2 linked regions of the Rhodopseudomonas palustris genome follow. The protein of the gene in region 2 interacts with the protein of the main gene of each other region in a pairwise test. Links are inferred from orthologs where the notes say so. Each region holds a gene or a part of one and is shown on either strand. Other genes may lie near its edges. The genes, in order: secA and secB.

Region 1 (8,190 bases), 140 kb from region 2 along the record:
CGCCCATCATGCCGATGAGCACGACCGGGCGCTGGCCCAGCGCCGCGACGATCTCGGCTTCCTGGGACCTGGCGGCGGCGGCCGTCGGTGCGGTTTCAGACATAGTCGTATCACCCGTGGGCTTGGGCGCCGGATCTCTGGGCTCGGAACGGCCAGCTATACTACTGCGGTTGCTGCGGTTGCCAGAGTCTCTTGCCACGCGCGGGCGAACATGGTCATCGTCGGCCGTCATCCAGCAATTGCGCCGGCAATCGCCGTTCCACCGCCGCCGAGATCAGCGAATGCCTACCTTGTTCCGCTTTTTGTCGGTCGTCGCGGTGATCGGCGGCCTGATCTACGGGGCCATCTTCGCACTCGCCAACTTCACCAGCCCGAAACCGCGGGAAATCACCGTGGTGGTGCCGCAGGACAAATTTCTCAAGAAATAGCCGGTAGGCTGGTCGCATGCGAAAACCGCGAGCGAGATTCAGTCCTTCCGCCAGCGTCCCGGCCTCCGAGGCCGAACGGGACACCACGCCGCTGCGGCCCGCCTCCTATTCGGATGCCGGGCTGAGCGAGCTGTTTCTCGACATGATCGCCGCCGAACAGGGCGCTTCCGCCAATACCATCGACGCCTATCGCCGCGACCTCGCCGACCTCTCCCATTATCTCGGCCGCCGCCGCAAGAGCATCGCTTCCGCCGACACCGAGGCGCTGCGCGGCTATCTGGCCGATCTGGATACCCGCGGCTTCGCCTCGTCGAGCGTGGCCCGGCGGCTGTCGGCGCTGCGGCATCTGTTTCGATTCCTGCTGAGCGAGCGCATCCGGGTCGACGATCCGGCGGCGATCCTGGCCGGGCCGAAGCGTGGCCGCGGCCTGCCGAAAGTGCTGTCGATCGCCGATGTCGACCGCCTGCTGTCCTGCGCGCGGCAGGAGGCCGACGCCGCGGAGGGCCCGGCGGGACTTCGCGCCGCACGGCTGTATTGCCTGCTGGAAGTGCTGTACGCGACCGGGCTGCGGGTCTCCGAGCTGGTGTCGCTGCCGCGGACGGCGGCGCGGGGCGATGCCCGGATGATCGTGGTCCGCGGCAAGGGCGACAAGGAGCGGCTGGTGCCGCTCAATTCCAGCGCCAAGCAGGCGATGACGCGTTATCTCGCGACCGCCGCAGCCGCGGAGAAGGCTGCGGCGGGCAACAAGAAGGCCGCCGCCGTTTCGAAATGGCTGTTTCCGTCGTTCGGCGAGAGCGGCCATCTGACCCGGCAGCATTTCGGCCGCGACCTCAAGGAACTCGCCATGCGCGCCGGGCTGCCGCCGCGGCTGGTCAGCCCGCACGTGCTGCGCCACGCCTTCGCCAGCCATCTGCTGCACAACGGCGCCGATCTGCGGATCGTGCAGACGCTGCTCGGCCACAGCGACATCTCGACCACGCAGATCTACACCCATGTGGTCGAGGACCGGCTGAAAAGCCTGGTGCGCGACCTGCATCCGCTGGCGGAGGGCTGAGGCCGGCGCGCCATACCGCAGCAGGCTTGCAACCGGCGGCGCCTGATTCTTTTGCCTAAGCCGCCGGCCGGCCCAGCCGCTTGACTTGATGCGCGTTCGGCTGGAAAAGCCGGAGCCGGGCCGATGTCGGCCGCCGCAGCCCTCCCCATGTCCCTGGTCATGTCCGAGCCCATGCGCAGCTATCTCGACTTCGAAAAGCCGGTCGCGGAACTGGATTCCAAGATCGACGAATTGCGCGCGCTGGCGGCGTCCGGCAGCGACATCCACGAGGAAGTCGCCAAGATCGAGGAAAAGGCCGTCCAGGCGCTCAACGAGCTGTATGCGACGTTGACACCTTGGCAGAAGACCCAGGTGGCGCGGCATCCGCAGCGGCCGCATTGCGTCGATTACATCGAAGCACTGATCACCGAATTCACGCCTCTGGCCGGCGACCGCAAATTCGGCGAGGACGAGGCGCTGATCGGCGGCTTCGGCCGGTTCCGCGGCGAGAGCATCTGCGTGATCGGTCAGGAGAAGGGCTCCTCGACCGAGACCCGCCTCAAGCACAATTTCGGCATGGCGCGGCCCGAAGGCTACCGCAAGGCGGTCCGGCTGATGGAAATGGCCGACCGCTTCGGCATTCCGGTGCTGTCGCTGGTCGACACCGCCGGCGCCTATCCGGGCATCGGCGCCGAGGAGCGCGGCCAGGCCGAGGCGATCGCGCGCTCGACCGACGCCTGCCTGTCGCTCGGCGTGCCGAATGTCGCCGTGGTGATCGGCGAAGGCGGCTCCGGCGGCGCGATCGCGATCGCCACCGCCAACAAGGTGCTGATGCTCGAACACGCGATCTACAGCGTGATCTCGCCCGAAGCCGCCTCCTCGATCCTGTGGCGCGACGGCACCAAGGCGCAGGAAGCCGCCAATTCGATGAAGATCACCGCGCAGGATCTGCTGCGGTTCGGGGTGATCGACCAGATCCTGTCCGAGCCGAAGGGTGGCGCCCACCGCGACCCGGCGGCAATGATCGCCACCACCGGCGACGCCATCGCGGCGGCCTTCGCCGAACTCGGCGGCCTCGATCCCAGCGCGGTCCGCACCAAGCGCCGGCAGAAATTCCTGGAAATCGGCCGCAGGCTCGGCTGACCCGCGGCGCCGCGCCATTGCGGGTTTGCTAACCATCCCGTCGGCCAGCCCCCGATTTCGTCCGCCCGGCCGCAGTTTCGCCGCGGGGACGCAATTCAGTGTTCCTTGACCACGTTCGACGCGGGACCCGTGCGGCCAGCCGCCCGGCTTGCGAGGGCGGGGGCTTAAGGATAATCTTTCGTGAGTGCAGGATGCGCCGTGTCGAGGCGAAAACCTCCTGCGCTTCTTGGTAAATTCGAGCGACACAATTCGACCCAATGGGCCGGAGGGATCGCGTCGGAGCGACGGACTGAGCTGCTCACGGATTGAGCCGATCAATGTGGGGTGCAGGTTTGCCGGTCGTCTGGGGAGCTTCGCTGTGACGAGAACTCCGCTGCTGCGCGCGCTGCTGGCCTCCGCCGCGATCGCCGCGAGCGCCGTGCTGGCCGGCTGCAACGGCGACCAGATGTCGCTCGCCAGAAACGCCAAGGCCAACCAGCCGGTGTCGCCCAAGCTGGTCGCCGCGATGCAGGACAAGAACATGGACCTGCAGTCGCCGATCCTGGTGCGGCTGTTCAAGCAGGAAGCCGAGCTCGAGGTCTGGAAGCAGGACCGCAGCGGCGTGTTCGCGCTGCTCAAGACCTACCCGATCTGCCGCTGGTCCGGCGATCTCGGCCCGAAGATCCGCGAGGGCGACCGCCAGGCGCCGGAAGGGTTCTATTCGATCTCGCCCGGCCAGATGAATCCGCAATCGTCCTATTACCTGTCGTTCAACACCGGCTATCCGAACGCGTTCGACAAGTCGCTGGGCCGCACCGGCTCCCAACTTATGGTGCACGGCGATTGTTCGTCGCGCGGCTGCTACGCGATGACCGACGAGCAGATCGCCGAGATCTACGCGCTGGGGCGGGAATCGTTCTTCGGCGGCCAGCGCGCGTTCCAGCTCCAGGCCTATCCGTTCAAGATGACGCCGGCGAACTTCGCCAAGCATCGCAACAATCCGAACATGGCGTTCTGGAAGATGCTGAAGGTCGGCAACGACCATTTCGAGGTGACACGGCAGGAGCCCAAGGTCGACTTCTGCGAACAGAAATACGTGTTCGACGCCGCGCCCCCGCCCGGCTCCACCAGGCCGCTGGCATTCAATGCGTCCGCCAAATGCCCGGCCTATACGGTCCCCGCCGACATCGCCGACGCGGTGCGCGAAAAGGACCACAAGGACCAGACCAAGCTCGCCGAACTGATCTCGAAGGGGACGCCGGTGGCGCGGCTGCGCACCGGGATCGACGGCGGCATGCATCAGGTGTTCGCCTCGAAGATCCCCGACGCTTCGACCGGCCTTTCCGAAGCCGACGAGAGCCCGGTATCGCTGGCGATGGAGCGTGCACCCGGCACCATCCCGCCGACGGTGAATCCGCCGCGGCCGTCCGACAATCTGCTGCAGAACGCGCCCGAGACGACGACCGTGGCCGCGACCTCTGCGCCGACGACACCGCGCGTCGCCTCGGCGGCGAAGGACGATATCGGCGGCCTGCTGTCCGGCCTGTCGCGCCGGGTCGGCAGCGGCGAGACCACCGCATCGACCGCATCGCCGCCGTCCTCGCCGCCGCAGGTGATCACCGCGCGGCGCAACGAAACCACACCCGCGCCGCCGCGGCCGCAGGCGGCCGTGCCGAGGTCGAGCGAGACCAAACAGGCCACCGGCCGGCCGCCGCTCAAGCCGTCGGTCGACACCAGCGCGACCGCAACCCGGCCGTCATCGACCGGCACGATCACCGGTGCCGCACCCGTCGTGTCGTCGAATAATTTCGACAGCCGGTTCTCGGCGTTCCGCTGAGGCGGACCTCACGCTTCACCCGCCGGCCGAGGATCGGCAACACCCACCACCATCGTCATTCCGGGGCGCGAGCGTCAGCTCGCGAACCCGGAATCTCGCGTCGCGAACAACCTCTGGATTCCGGGTTCGCGCCTGACGGCGCGCCCCGGAATGACGACCTGATGGGCCGCCCTCTCGGTGGCGACATCGTCACGACTCGGATTCTGCGGTCCTCAGACGCAAAATGCCCGGCGCAAGCCGGGCATTGCTGCGATTCGATGAACCGAGGTCGACGCGCTTACGCGTACCTGCCGTGGCAGTGCTTGTACTTCTTGCCGGAGCCGCACGGGCAGTCCTCGTTGCGGCCGACCTTGCCCCAGGTCTCGGGGCGGTTCGGGTCGCGGGCGGTCTTGTCGGCGGTGTCGGCCGGCGCCAGCGAGACATTGGCGAACGCCATTTCGTCTTCGCCGGTGTTGGGGTCCATTTTGTGGACCTCCATCGGCGGCAGCTCCTGAGGCTGCTCCGGCGGGATGATCTCGACCCGCATCAGTTGCGCGGTCACCGCCTCGCGCAGATGCGCGCTCATCTCCTGGAAGAGGTTGAACGCCTCCGACTTGTATTCCTGCAGCGGGTCGCGCTGGCCGTAGCCACGCAGGCCGATCACCTGACGCAGATGATCCAGCATCACCAGATGCTCGCGCCACAGATGATCGAGCGTCTGCAGCAGGATGCTCTTCTCGGCGTAGCGCATGACGTCGGGGCCCCATTGCGCCACCTTCGCCGCCATGTGCTCGTCGAACACCTTCTCGAGCCGCGTCAGCAGCTCTTCGTCGGCGATGCCTTCTTCCTTGGCCCATTCGTCGACCGGAATATCGAGGCCGACGACGCGGTTCAGCTCTTCCTTGAGGCCGGCGACATCCCACTGCTCGGCATAAGCGTGCTCGGGCACGTGCTTGCTGACCAGATCCTCGATGAAGGTGTGGCGCATGTCGGTGACGGTCTCGACCACGCTCTCTTCCTTCATCAGGTCGATGCGCTGATCGAAGATCACCTTGCGCTGATCGTTCTGGACGTCGTCGAACTTCAGCAGGTTCTTGCGGATGTCGAAGTTGCGCGCCTCGACCTTCTGCTGCGCCTTCTCCAGCGCCTTGTTGATCCAAGGATGGATGATCGCCTCGCCTTCCTTCAGGCCGAGCCGGGTCAGCATGGTGTCGAGCTTGCCGGAGCCGAAGATCCGCATCAGATCATCGTCCAGCGACAGGAAGAATTTGGAGCGGCCGGGGTCGCCCTGACGGCCGGAGCGGCCGCGGAGCTGGTTGTCGATGCGGCGGCTCTCGTGGCGCTCCGAGCCGATGATGTAGAGGCCGCCGGGGCGCTTGACGGTCCTGGCCGGCTTGTTGCCCTTGGCCGGCTCGATCTCGATCTCGTCCTCGGCGTTCAGCACGATCTCGCGGAAGCGCTCGATATCGGCCTTGATCTGCTCGATCTTGGCGGCCTTCTCGGCCTCGTCGGTGATGCCCGCGGTCTCCTGCGGCACCCGCATTTCCAGCGAGCCGCCGAGTTTGATGTCGGTGCCGCGGCCGGCCATGTTGGTGGCGATGGTAATCGCGCCCGGCACGCCGGCCTCGGCGACGATGTAGGCTTCCTGCTCGTGGAAGCGCGCGTTCAGCACCGCGAACAGCTTGGCGGGCTTGCCGGCGCGGGCCGCCGCATAGAGCTTCTCCAGCGCCTTCGGATCGCCGAAATCGATCTGCTTGTAGCCGTTCTTCAGCAGGAAATCGGCGAGCAGCTCGGACTTCTCGATCGACGCGGTGCCCACCAGGACGGGCTGCAGCCGCTTGTTGGCGCGCTCGACCTCGGCGAGGATCGCGGCGTATTTCTCCGCCTGCGTGCGATACACCTCGTCGTCCTCGTCGAGACGCGAGATCGGCAGGTTGGTCGGGATCTCGACCACTTCGAGCTTGTAGATGTCGTAGAATTCGTCGGCTTCGGTCGCAGCCGTGCCGGTCATGCCGGCGAGCTTGCCGTACATCCGGAAGTAGTTCTGGAACGTGATCGAGGCCAGCGTCTGGTTTTCCGGCTGGACCGTGACGTGCTCCTTGGCTTCCAGCGCCTGGTGCAGGCCTTCCGAATAGCGCCGGCCCTGCATCATGCGGCCGGTGAATTCGTCGATGATCACCACCTCGTCGTTGCGGACGATGTAGTCCTTGTCGCGCTGGAACAGGGTGTGCGCGCGCAGCGCCTGGTTGATGTGGTGCACCACCGAGACGTTCTCGATGTCGTACAGCGACTCGCCCTTGAGCTGGCCGGCGTCGCCGAGCAGCTTTTCGATCTTCTCCATGCCGGCTTCGGTCAGCGCCACCGAGCGCTGCTTCTCGTCGATGTCGTAGTCCGACTTGTCGAGGCTCGGAATGAAGGTGTCGATGGTGTTGTAGAATTCGGAGCGGTCGTCGAGCGGGCCGGAGATGATCAACGGGGTGCGGGCTTCGTCGATCAGGATCGAGTCGACTTCGTCGACGATGGCGAAGAAATGGCCGCGCTGGACCATGTCCTCGAGCCGATACTTCATGTTGTCGCGCAGATAATCGAAGCCGTATTCGTTGTTGGTGCCGTAGGTGATGTCGCAGGCATAGGCCCGCTGGCGCTCGCTGTCGTCGAGGCCGTGCACGATCACGCCGGTCGACATGCCGAGGAAAGTGTAGATCTGACCCATCCAGCCGGCGTCGCGGCTGGCGAGGTAGTCGTTGACGGTGACGACGTGGACGCCCTTGCCGGCCAGCGCGTTGAGATAACACGCCAGGGTGGCGACCAGCGTCTTGCCTTCGCCGGTCTTCATCTCGGCGATGTCGCCTTCGTGCAGCACCATGCCGCCGATCAATTGCACGTCGAAATGGCGCTGGCCGAGGGTGCGCTTGGCGGCCTCCCGGACGGTGGCGAAGGCCGGGACCAGCAGGTCGTCCAGCGTCTTGCCGGCTTCGAGTTGGGCGCGGAAGTCGACGGTGCGGGCGCGCAGCGCCTCGTCCGACAGCGCCGCGACCTCCGGCTCCAGCGCGTTGATGGCGGTGACCCGAGCCTGATAGGCCTTGATCCTGCGATCGTTCGAAGAGCCGAAGAGTTTGCGGGCGAACGCGCCGATCATACCAGCTTCCTGTCCTTGCGATGTGACTTCGCAGCCTGTGTGCCGTTCACTCGAGCCGCTATCAACTCATCGTGACGCCCAGCCACCTATCGGGATACAGGCGCGGGCGCGAAATGATTGGTCATCCAGCAATCCGAGGGCCGGCGGCGTGGCCAGGGCCGTCGGACGACCTTGATACCCGTGCCAGTGGCGGCAGAGATATGGCTGGGGTAGGGGGATGTCAACGCGCGGCCCGGTGATGGAATTCATCATTTTGACAGAGTTTTCGCGTTGCCAAGGCTCCGTGATTGGGTGACTGTCCCGCCGCCCCCGACACCCCGGCTTTCAGAACAAGGATTTTCCATGACCCCTGCGTCACCCGCAGCCCGATCGGCCCTGCGCTCCGGCATCATCGGCGCGGCCGCGACCGGTTGTCTCGCTTTTGCGCTGCTCGCGAGCCCGATGGCGCGCGCCCAGGACGCCGACCCGGTGCTGGCAAAGGTGAACGGCGCCGAGATCCGTCAGAGCGACGTCGCGCTCGCCGAGGAAGAACTCGGCGCGAGCCTGGCGCAGATGGACCCGGCGACCAAGAAAGAGAACGTGCTGGCGTTCCTGATCGACATGAAGATCGTCGCCAAGGCCGCCGAAGACAAGAAGATCGCCGACCGCCCGG
Region 2 (9,768 bases):
GATTCCACGGCCTGGGCATTCATCGGCTTGCCGGCGAAGGCGCCGTCGAGATCGACCACGTGCAGATACTGAAAGCCCTGCGCCGCAAAGCTCTTCGCCTGCGCGGCCGGGTCGAGGTTGAACACGGTCGCGCGCGCCATGTCGCCCTGTTCGAGCCGCACGCACTGGCCGTTCTTGAGATCGATCGCGGGGAAGAGAATCATCGTCGGATCTCGCTCCCTTCCCCCTTGCGGGGGAGGGTTGGGGTGGGGGGTGAGCAACGAGCGCCGGACTCGCGGACCCCCACCCCCGACCCCTCCCCGCAAGGGGGAGGGGAGCAACGCAGTCGCGTGCTCCGGATGTGAGGCCGCATCGTCATGCTCACGGCTTCCACTTCAGAAAGTTCGAGATCAGCGCCAGACCGAAGCGCTGGCTTTTCTCGGGGTGAAACTGGGTGCCCAGCATGGTGTCGCGTCCCACCACGGCGGTGACCGGGCCGCCGTAATCGGCGCGCGCCAGCACGTCGGCTTCGCTTTGCGCGGCGAGGTGGAAGGAATGCACGAAGTAGGCGTGCAGGCCCTTGGGCCCGAGCGGCAGCCGCTCCAGCACCGGATGGTCCTGCATCACGTCGAGCGTATTCCAGCCCATATGCGGGATCTTCAGGTCGTCCTGGTTCGGCGCGATCTTGACGACGTCGCCGGGAATCCAGTCGAGCCCGTCGGTGGTGACGTGCTCCTTGCCGCGGGTCGCCATCAGCTGCATGCCGACGCAGATGCCGAAGAACGGCCGCGCCTTGACCCGCACCGTCTCGTTCAGCGCCTCGACCATGCCGTCGATCGCGTCGAGACCCTTGCGGCAATCGGCGAAAGCGCCGACGCCCGGTAGCACCACGCGATCGGAGCGAAACACCTGCTCCGGATCGCGGGTGACGATGATCTTCTCAGGGACTTCCATGCTCCGCGCGGCGCGCTCGAACGCCTTGGCGGCCGAGTGCAGATTACCGGAGCCGTAATCGACGATGGCGACGCTCATCGCGGCGATCCCGGGCGCGGGAACGAGCCGACGATATCGCCATAGATCGAGGACGACGGCATCGGCACGCTGCGGGTCGGCGGCGGCGCGCCGCGGTCGACCGGAAACGAAAAGCCCACAGGCGTCGACTGCCGGCTGGTCCAGCGGTCGAAGAAGCGGCGCTCGGCGCTGGGCAAATCGTCGCCGATCACGACGTCGAGCTGGCGCCAGCCCCGCCGCCTCAAGGTCCAGCGCCACAGGCTGGCGGCCTCGAGGCCGAGCAGCAGCGCCATCAGCAGCATCACGGCGAAGCGGGGACCGGCGCCGACGCGCAGCGCCGCCAGCGCAACCGTCATCGCCACAATCACCACCAGATAGCCGAGCAGCGCCAGCCAGAGCCGGCGCGTCAGCAGCCACAGCGGCCCGAACACGAACGCCCAGACATAGAACCCGTCGCGCACGAAAATGAAGCGCTCCGGCTTGGCGCCGCGATCGTCGTCGACCGACGGCGGCGCATGGACTGTGTAGACCGGCATTTTGCCTTCTCCGCCGATGGACGGCGCCCTAGCCGCCGAGCTGTCCCTTGGTCGAGGGCACTTCGCCCGCCGCCTGCGGATCGATCGCCACCGCGGCGCGCAACGCCCGCGCCAGACCCTTGAAGCAGGATTCGGCGATATGGTGGCTGTTCTCGCCATATAGGGTTTCGACGTGCAGAGTCACGCCCGCATTCATGGCGAAAGCCTGGAACCACTCGCGCACCAGCTCGGTATCGAATTCGCCGATCTTGTCGCGCGGAAAATCCGCCTTGAACACCAGGAACGGCCGGCCGGAGACGTCGATCACCACCCGGGTCAGGGTCTCGTCCATCGGCATCAGCATGCTGGCATAGCGGGTGATGCCCGCCATGTTGCCCAGCGCCTGCTTGACCGCCTGGCCGAGCGCGATGCCGACATCCTCGGTGGTGTGGTGGAAATCGACATGCAGGTCGCCGACCGCCTTCACGGTGATGTCGATCCGGGAGTGCTTGGCGAGCAGATCGAGCATATGGTCGAAGAAGCCGATCCCGGTCGCCGCATTGGACACGCCGGCGCCGTCGAGGTTGACGGTCACCTCGATGTCGGTCTCCTTGGTCTTGCGCTTGATCGTGGCCGTGCGCATGAAGCGGGCTCTCCGGTAAAAAACGCCGTCCTTGTAACAGGCTAGTGACGCCTTCGCTACTGCGGGGGCCGCGGCCGCGCCCCGATCTTCGTCCTATGGTGACCGGATTTTGCGCGTCCGGCGCGGGCCGATCGTCCGCCGGTTTGCAAGCGGGCCGCACAGTGCCTAGATCAGCGCTCGCGAAAGGGTTGCTATGACGATGTATTCCGCTGCGGGCCAAGGCTGGCCCCAAGGCTCGCTCCAAGGCTCGGCTCAGGTCTGGCACGGCACCACCATCCTGACCGTCCGCAAGGGCGGCAAGGTCGTGATTGGCGGCGACGGCCAGGTCTCGATCGGCCAGACCGTGATCAAGGCCAACGCCAAGAAGGTCCGCAAACTCGGCAAGGGCGACGTGATCGGCGGCTTCGCCGGCGCCACCGCCGACGCCTTCACGCTGTTCGAACGGCTCGAGGCCAAGCTCGAGCAGTATCCCGGGCAGCTCACCCGCGCCGCGGTCGAGCTCGCCAAGGACTGGCGCACCGACCGCTATCTGCGCCGGCTGGAGGCGATGATGATCGTCGCCGACAAGGACGTCTCGCTGGTGCTGACCGGCACCGGCGACGTGCTGGAGCCGGAATACGGCGTGATGGCGATCGGCTCCGGCGGCAATTACGCGCTGGCCGCGGCGCGCGCGCTCGCCGACACCGACCAGGACGCCGAGACCATCGTCCGCAAGGCGCTCGATATCGCCGCCGACATCTGCGTCTACACCAACCGCAACCTGACTCTCGAGACGTTGACCGCGTGACCGGTTTCTTCCCCTCTCCCCTTGTGGGAGAGGGTGCCCTAGCGAAGCGAGGGCGGGTGAGGGGCAGCCTCTCCGTCTCGCAACACCCCTCACCTGGCACGGACTTCGTCCGCGCCACCCTCTCCCACAAGGGGAGAGGGAAAGAAGTAGAATCATGACCGACTTCTCTCCCCGCGAAATCGTTTCCGAACTCGACCGCTTCATCGTCGGCCAGGCCGACGCCAAGCGCGCGGTCGCCATCGCGTTGCGCAACCGCTGGCGGCGGCTGCAGCTCGAAGGCTCGTTGCGCGAGGAGGTGCTGCCGAAGAACATCCTGATGATCGGCCCGACCGGCGTCGGCAAGACAGAGATCGCGCGGCGGCTGGCGAAGCTCGCCAATGCGCCGTTCCTCAAGGTCGAGGCCACCAAATTCACCGAGGTCGGCTATGTCGGGCGCGACGTCGAGCAGATCATCCGCGATCTGGTCGAAGTGGCAATCGCGCAGGTCCGCGAGAAGAAGCGCAAGGACGTCCAGGCGCGCGCCCAGATCGCCGCCGAGGAGCGCGTGCTCGATGCGCTGGTCGGTCCCGGATCGAGCCCGGCGACGCGGGATTCGTTTCGCCGCAGGCTGCGCGCCGGCGAACTCGACGACAAGGAGATCGAGGTCGAGACCCAGGCCGGCAGCGGCTCGCCGATGTTCGAGATTCCCGGCATGCCCGGCGGCCAGATCGGCGCGATCTCGATCGGCGACATTTTCGGCAAGATGGGCGGGCGCACCAAGACGCGCCGACTGACCGTCGTCGACTCGCACGATATCCTCGTCAACGAGGAAGCCGACAAGCTGCTCGACGACGATCAGCTGGTGCAGGAAGCCATCAACGTGGTCGAGAACAACGGCATCGTGTTCCTCGACGAGATCGACAAGATCTGCGTGCGCGACGGCCGCAGCGGCGGCGAGGTCTCGCGCGAAGGCGTGCAGCGCGATCTCTTGCCGCTGATCGAGGGCACCACGGTCGCCACCAAGCACGGCGCGGTGAAGACCGATCATATCCTGTTCATCGCCTCGGGCGCGTTTCACATCGCCAAGCCGTCCGATCTGCTCCCGGAATTGCAGGGCCGGCTGCCGATCAGGGTCGAGCTCAATGCGCTGTCCCGCGACGACATGCGCCGGATTCTGACCGAGCCGGAAGCCTCGCTGATCAAGCAATATGTGGCGCTGCTGCAGACCGAAGGCGTGACGCTGGAATTCGGCGACGACGCCATCGACGCGCTCGCCGACGTCGCGGTCGCGGTGAATTCCAGCGTCGAGAACATCGGCGCGCGACGGCTGCAGACGGTGATGGAGCGCGTGCTCGACGAAATCTCCTTCGCGGCCCCCGACCGCAACGGCGACACCATCCGGATCGACGCCGACTACGTCCAGAAGAACGTCGGCGATCTGGCTAAGAACACCGATCTGAGCCGGTTCATTCTGTAGCTGGTGGTAGCCGTCGGCTCGAGCTGACGAACGCAGGGCGCCTCACCACGTCTCAGCGTCATCCGCGGGCTTGACCAGCGGATCCATCGCTCTTCGCGAGAAGATGGATTGCCGGGTCAAGCCCGGCAATGACGGGAGTGGCCGAAGGGACGGTACGCGCCAGCGCTAACAACCGGTATCTCCCCATCCTCCCACGTCATCGCCCAGCTTGACCGGGCGAGCCAGTATTGCAGAGCTTCTGCGGCGAGTAACAGCCGCTCTGGGATACTGGATCACCCGCTTTCGCGGGTGATGACGATCCGTGATGCTGATGTGCCGGTGAGCTAACCGCGCGACCGCCGCACCCGCACATACAGCGCGCCCTCGCCGCCATGACCGATCGCGGCTTCGTCGAAGCCGACCACGTAGGCGCGGAATTCCGGCAGGCTCAGCCATTGCGGCACCTGGCGGCGCAGCACGCCGCGTTCCGGATCGCCGCCGAGCCTCGCGCCCTTGCCGGTGATCACCAGCACGAAGCTCAGCCCATCATGGCTGGCGCCCTGCAGGAAGCGCAGCAACGCGTGGTGCGCGCGCGCCTGGGTCATGCCGTGCAGATCGATCCGCGCGTCGATATCCTTGCGGCCACGTGACAGATGCGTGCGTTCGCGCCGGCCGAGCGGCGCCAGCGGCGGCGGGCCCATCGGCGTCGCCAGCTTGACCGGGCGCTTGATCGGCTGCTGCGTTGCCGGCGGCGGCGGTTTCGCGACGGGCGTATCCGACGGAGCCGCCGGCAGTTCGATCCGGGTCAGTCGCGGGCGGCCGCGCAGCGGTTTGACCTGCTTGGCCACGCTGTCCCACAGCACGCGCTCCTCCTCGCTCAGGCTGCGCTTGCGGCGCGGCGTGGCGGGCGGATCGAGCGATGGCACGACGCGTTTCATCGGCGTCAGCGATGCCGTCGGTGTCGATGATGACGGCGATGCGTTCGCTTCGGCGCGGCCACCGGCGCCGCATCCGGTCGCGCCTGCGGCGTCGGAACGGCCTGCGCGGAGCCGGCCGTTGCAGCCGCCGGCTTGTCGTTCGTCGCTGCCTCCGGCGCCTTGGGACTGTCCTGCACGGCCGGCTTGTCTTTCCCGGCCGGTGTCTGCGGATACAGTTTGGCGATCCTTGCCGACGGCCGCGGTTCGGGCAGCGGCATGGTGCGCCCGCGCGCCACCGGATCGAGACTGTTGGGCAGCAGCATCACGAAGCGGATCGGATGCCGCATCCGCCCGGCCACCGCGCCCGCCTCCGTGCCGGCGCCGAAATACAGATCCGCGCGTGCCGGGCCGATGATCGCCGAGCCGGTGTCCTGCGCCACCATCAGGCGGCGGAACGGCGTCTTCGCGTCGGGAGCCGCGACCGGCAGTTCGCCGGTGATGAAGAACGGCGTGCCGTAGACGTGCAGCGCCTTGTCGACCGCGATCGAGCGACCCGGCGTCAGCGGCACCCCCTGTGCGCCGACCGCCTCGTCGTCGTCCTTGAGCTTGACCTCGCGGAAGAACACGTAGGACCGGTTCGCCCGCCGCAGCTCGCCCGCGCCGTCCGGATTGGCGTCCATCCATTCGCGGATGCGCTGCATCGACATCTGCTCTTTCGGGATGATGCCGCGATCGATCAGGATGCGGCCGACCGGGGTGTAGGGATAGCCATTGTGGGCATCGTAATTGATACGCACGAAGCTGCCGTCCTCGAGCCTGACCCGGGCCGAACCCTGAATCTGCGAGAACAAGAGATCGGTCTGGCTCTTCAGCCAGCAGATTTCCAGTCCACGCCCGGCGATGGCGCCGTCCTCGATTTCGGCGCGATCGTAATACGGCACCAGCTTGCGCCGGCCGATCTTGCGATACACCGGCCCGCCATTCGGCAGGCCGACGCCCTGCGAATAGCCGCGGACGAAAAGGTTCGACGGCCGCCGATACACCGGCACATTGTAGACGTCGGTCTTGACCCGCGAGCCGTCGACGATCGGCTCGTAGTAACCTGTGACGAATCCGGCGTCCTCACCGACCCGCGAGATCTGCAGCGGCAGGAAGTGCCGCTCGAAGAAACGGCGGGCATGGGCGGCGTCGGAGATCTCGGCCGCGCGCGCGGCGCGGCAGGGCTCGGCCAACGACGAGCCGAGCGCCTTGGTGTCGGCGACCGGCTTGCGCCGCGCCACGATCGGCCGGCAACTCTCACGAAACGTCCTGAAGGCGGCGAGATGATCGTCGGCATCCCAGCCGGCGACCTGATCCCATTTCACCGGGGCGTATTGGCCGCCGGGGATTTCGATCGGCCAGACCGGCTTGGCATGCCGCTTATGCGCGGCGGCGTGGTGGCTCCTGCCATGATGTCCCGAGGAATGGTGGCCGGAGGAATGGTGGTGGCGCGGCCCGGCTTCGACGGCGGCCGGCGCCAACAGCAAGGCGGCGGCGAGCACGCCGCGCGCCCAGGCAGAGCGCGATGCGCCCTGCGCGCTAGAGGCCGTTTCCCGTGCCAACCAGCTTCCAGTTCGGATCGCGCGAGCTGATGTCGCGGGCGAAGGTCCAAACGTCGGTGATGTCGGCGACCTTGTCCGGGCTGCCGTCGACGACGGCGCCGGCCTTGTCGCGGGTGACCGAGATCATCTGCGACACGAACTTCACCGTGATCTGGGCGATGTGATCGCGGACCTCGGCGCCCAGCAGTTCGGCTTTCTCGATCGCGACGAAACGGGTCTCGGTCTTCAGGTCGTTCTTCTCGCGGTCCTTGATCGCGGCCTCGAAGCTCTCATAGACCTCGCTCGACAGCAGATCCTTCAACGACCGCCGATCGCCATTGGCGAACGCCATCACGATCATCTCATAGGCGCCCTTGGCGCCGGAGAGAAAATGATTGGCGTCGAACGACGAGTCCTGGGTGAACACCGCGTTGAGGCCATGCTCCAGCGGCGAATCCGGCTCGGCGATGCCCTTCCAGCGATCCGAAGGCGGAACGACGTCGGCGCTCGGCGCAGTCGGGGCCTGGTCGATCACCGAGCCCGGCATCGACACCACATTGGTGTCCTGCTTGCCCGGGATCATGTCCCGCGCCGCGGCACGGTCGAACGGGGGGCGTTCGCTTCCGGTCCGCTGACCCAGGACGTTGCGCAGACGCAGGAAAATGAACACCGCAAGCGCAAGGAAGATGATGGTGTAGATATCCACGTCGCTTCACTTTCTTCATCGGCGTCGGCCTGCGGGTGCGGTTTGCACCTGCGGCCCGACGGCCCAGAATCACGATGCGGGCCGGCCCTCACATGTAGTGAGGAACCTGTCCCAGCCAATGGCGCGTTTTGGCACAGCCAACCGGGTTGGCAAGCCCCGCTGCGCGTCCGGCCGGGCATTGATGGTCGGAATGTAGGCGCTTCGGCGCAACGGGGAAACCGGATCATTGTAAGAAAGTTCATTCCGCCGGCGATTTGGGCGTCCGTCCGGCTCGGCCTGGGGCTTTCGGCCTCGCCGGCTGGCCCGGAGGGCTCGCCCGGCTGCTGCTTCGGTCCACCTTGTGGATGGCCGCAGGCCTATGATAGCCACTCGCCGACAGCATCACCCGCCATTCGCGTGAATGCCGCCGTATCGCCGGCCGCAGCTTCCCGCACACGCTTCAGGAGAGAATTCGATGACCAACGGAAACGGCACGCCTCCGGAAGCCGGTGCTCCTCCGCAGCTCAACGTGCTGGCGCAGTACACCAAGGACCTGTCGTTCGAGAACCCGAACGCCCCGGCCTCGCTGGCGCCGCAGCAGAATCAGCCCGCGATCAACATCCAGATCAATGTCGGCGCCAACAATCTGGCGGCGAACGAATTCGAGGTGACGCTGTCGATCGAGGGCAAGGCCGAATCCGGCAGCACCGTGCTGTTCAGCTTCGAACTGGCCTATGCGGGCGTGTTCCGGATCGTCAATGTGCCCGAGGAAAACCTGCACCCGCTGATCATGATCGAATGCCCGAGGCTGCTGTTTCCGTTCGCCCGCGAGATCATCGCCAGCGCGGTCCGCGACGGCGGCTTCCCGCCGCTGATGCTCGATCCGGTCGATTTCGTCGGCCTGTATCGCCAGAACATCGACCGCCAGGCTGCCCAGCAGCAGGGCCAGCCGAGCTAATTCTCGGCTCGAACAGACATCTGAAACTTCGTCATGGCCGGGCTTGTCCCGGCCATCCACGTTTGTTGGATCGATGCATCCGGACGTGGATGCCCGGGTCAAGCCCGGGCATGACGGGATTGTGGATCTGCGCCGCTCACGCGCCGGGGCGATACTCGTTCCAGATCGCCTTGTCGCCCATGGTGGCGGTGAAGGCCGCATGGGCCTCGCGATCGGACTCGGTGACCCGCGGCGCGAGCGGGGTCGGCCGCTGCCGGCGGGGCGTGTCGCCGCCCGCGCCGCCCCGGTCCGACGGCACCTCGGCCAGAATGAGCTGCGACTGCCGCGCGCCGATCAGATCGATATAGACCTCGGCCAGCAACTCGGCGTCGAGCAGCGCGCCGTGCTTGGTGCGGCGGGAATTGTCGATCGCATAGCGCGAGCACAGATCATCGAGCCGGTTCGACACGCCCGGATGCTTGCGCCGCGCCAGCAGCAGCGTGTCGACCAGCCGCTCGCGCGGAATTGCGCCCCGCGACAGCCGCGCCAGTTCGGCATTGAGGAAGCCGGCGTCGAACGAGGCATTGTGGATCACCAGCGGGTCGTCACCGATGAACTCCAGGAATTCGTCGACCACTTGCGCGAACAGCGGCTTGTCGGCCAGGAACTCGCTCGACAGCCCGTGCACCGCGAAGGCTTCCGCCGGCACGTCGCGTTCCGGATTGATGTAGCGGTGGAAAGTCTGCCCGGTCGGCATCCGGTTGTAGATCTCGACGCAGCCGATCTCGACCAGGCGGTCGCCGCGCAGCGGGTCGAGGCCGGTGGTTTCGGTATCGAGAACGATTTCGCGCATCGTGGAACAGCCGGTCTTCGTGAGCCGGCGAATCAGGGCCGCCGGCGGGGCATCCTAGCAGCCGAGTCGAGGATTTCGCGGATCTGCGCCCGCACCGGGTCGAGTCCGAACGAAGTATCCACCAGGAAATCCGCGCGCTTGCGCTTTTCGGCGTCGGGCATCTGCCGCGCCAGAATGGCGTCGAGCTTTTCGGGCGTCATGTTTTCGCGCGCGAGGATGCGCTCGCGCTGCACCTCCGGCGAGGTGGTGACGACGACCACCGCATCGACTCGCTTCTCGCCGCCGGTCTCGAACAGAAGCGGCACGTCGACCACCGCGACCGGCGCGCCCGACGATTCGGCGTCGTCGAGGAAGTTCTGGTGATGCGAGCGCAGCATCGGATGCACGATCTGCTCCAGCCGCTTCATCGCGTCGGCGTCGTGAACG

Evidence for each region.
Region 1: the proteins of secB (region 2) and secA interact in binary tests that used the Escherichia coli proteins (3 or more experiments, as listed by UniProt). The link is inferred for Rhodopseudomonas palustris from one-to-one orthologs.

The regions. Positions count from the first base shown.
Region 1 is NZ_CP140155.1:3,927,023-3,935,212, forward strand. Bases 4,498-7,867 are described here. They hold secA (preprotein translocase subunit SecA), read right to left. Parts: upstream 7,539-7,867; coding sequence 4,698-7,538; downstream 4,498-4,697. Also shown: SR870_RS17685 (shikimate kinase), read right to left, coding at 1-103; SR870_RS17690 (histidine kinase), read left to right, coding at 282-428; site-specific tyrosine recombinase XerD, read left to right, coding at 445-1,482; SR870_RS17700 (acetyl-CoA carboxylase carboxyltransferase subunit alpha), read left to right, coding at 1,642-2,604; SR870_RS17705 (L,D-transpeptidase family protein), read left to right, coding at 2,963-4,420; SR870_RS17715 (peptidylprolyl isomerase), read left to right, coding at 7,881-8,190. UniProt on the Escherichia coli protein: Required for protein export, interacts with the SecYEG preprotein conducting channel.
Region 2 is NZ_CP140155.1:4,062,268-4,072,035, forward strand. What follows is about bases 6,953-9,768. They hold secB (protein-export chaperone SecB), read left to right. Parts: upstream 6,953-8,027; coding sequence 8,028-8,510; downstream 8,511-9,768. Other genes in these bases: SR870_RS18360 (Tim44/TimA family putative adaptor protein), read right to left, coding at 6,953-7,573; dnaQ (DNA polymerase III subunit epsilon), read right to left, coding at 8,647-9,342; coaE (dephospho-CoA kinase), read right to left, coding at 9,375-9,768. In the rest of the region: hisA (1-(5-phosphoribosyl)-5-[(5-phosphoribosylamino)methylideneamino]imidazole-4-carboxamide isomerase), read right to left, coding at 1-203; imidazole glycerol phosphate synthase subunit HisH, read right to left, coding at 361-1,011; SR870_RS18330 (DUF2628 domain-containing protein), read right to left, coding at 1,008-1,526; imidazoleglycerol-phosphate dehydratase HisB, read right to left, coding at 1,555-2,148; ATP-dependent protease subunit HslV, read left to right, coding at 2,342-2,935; ATP-dependent protease ATPase subunit HslU, read left to right, coding at 3,090-4,391; SR870_RS18350 (Smr/MutS family protein), read right to left, coding at 4,715-5,308; SR870_RS18355 (murein transglycosylase A), read right to left, coding at 5,314-6,828; more of SR870_RS18360, read right to left, coding at 6,866-6,952. UniProt on the Escherichia coli protein: One of the proteins required for the normal export of some preproteins out of the cell cytoplasm. It is a molecular chaperone that binds to a subset of precursor proteins, maintaining them in a translocation-competent state.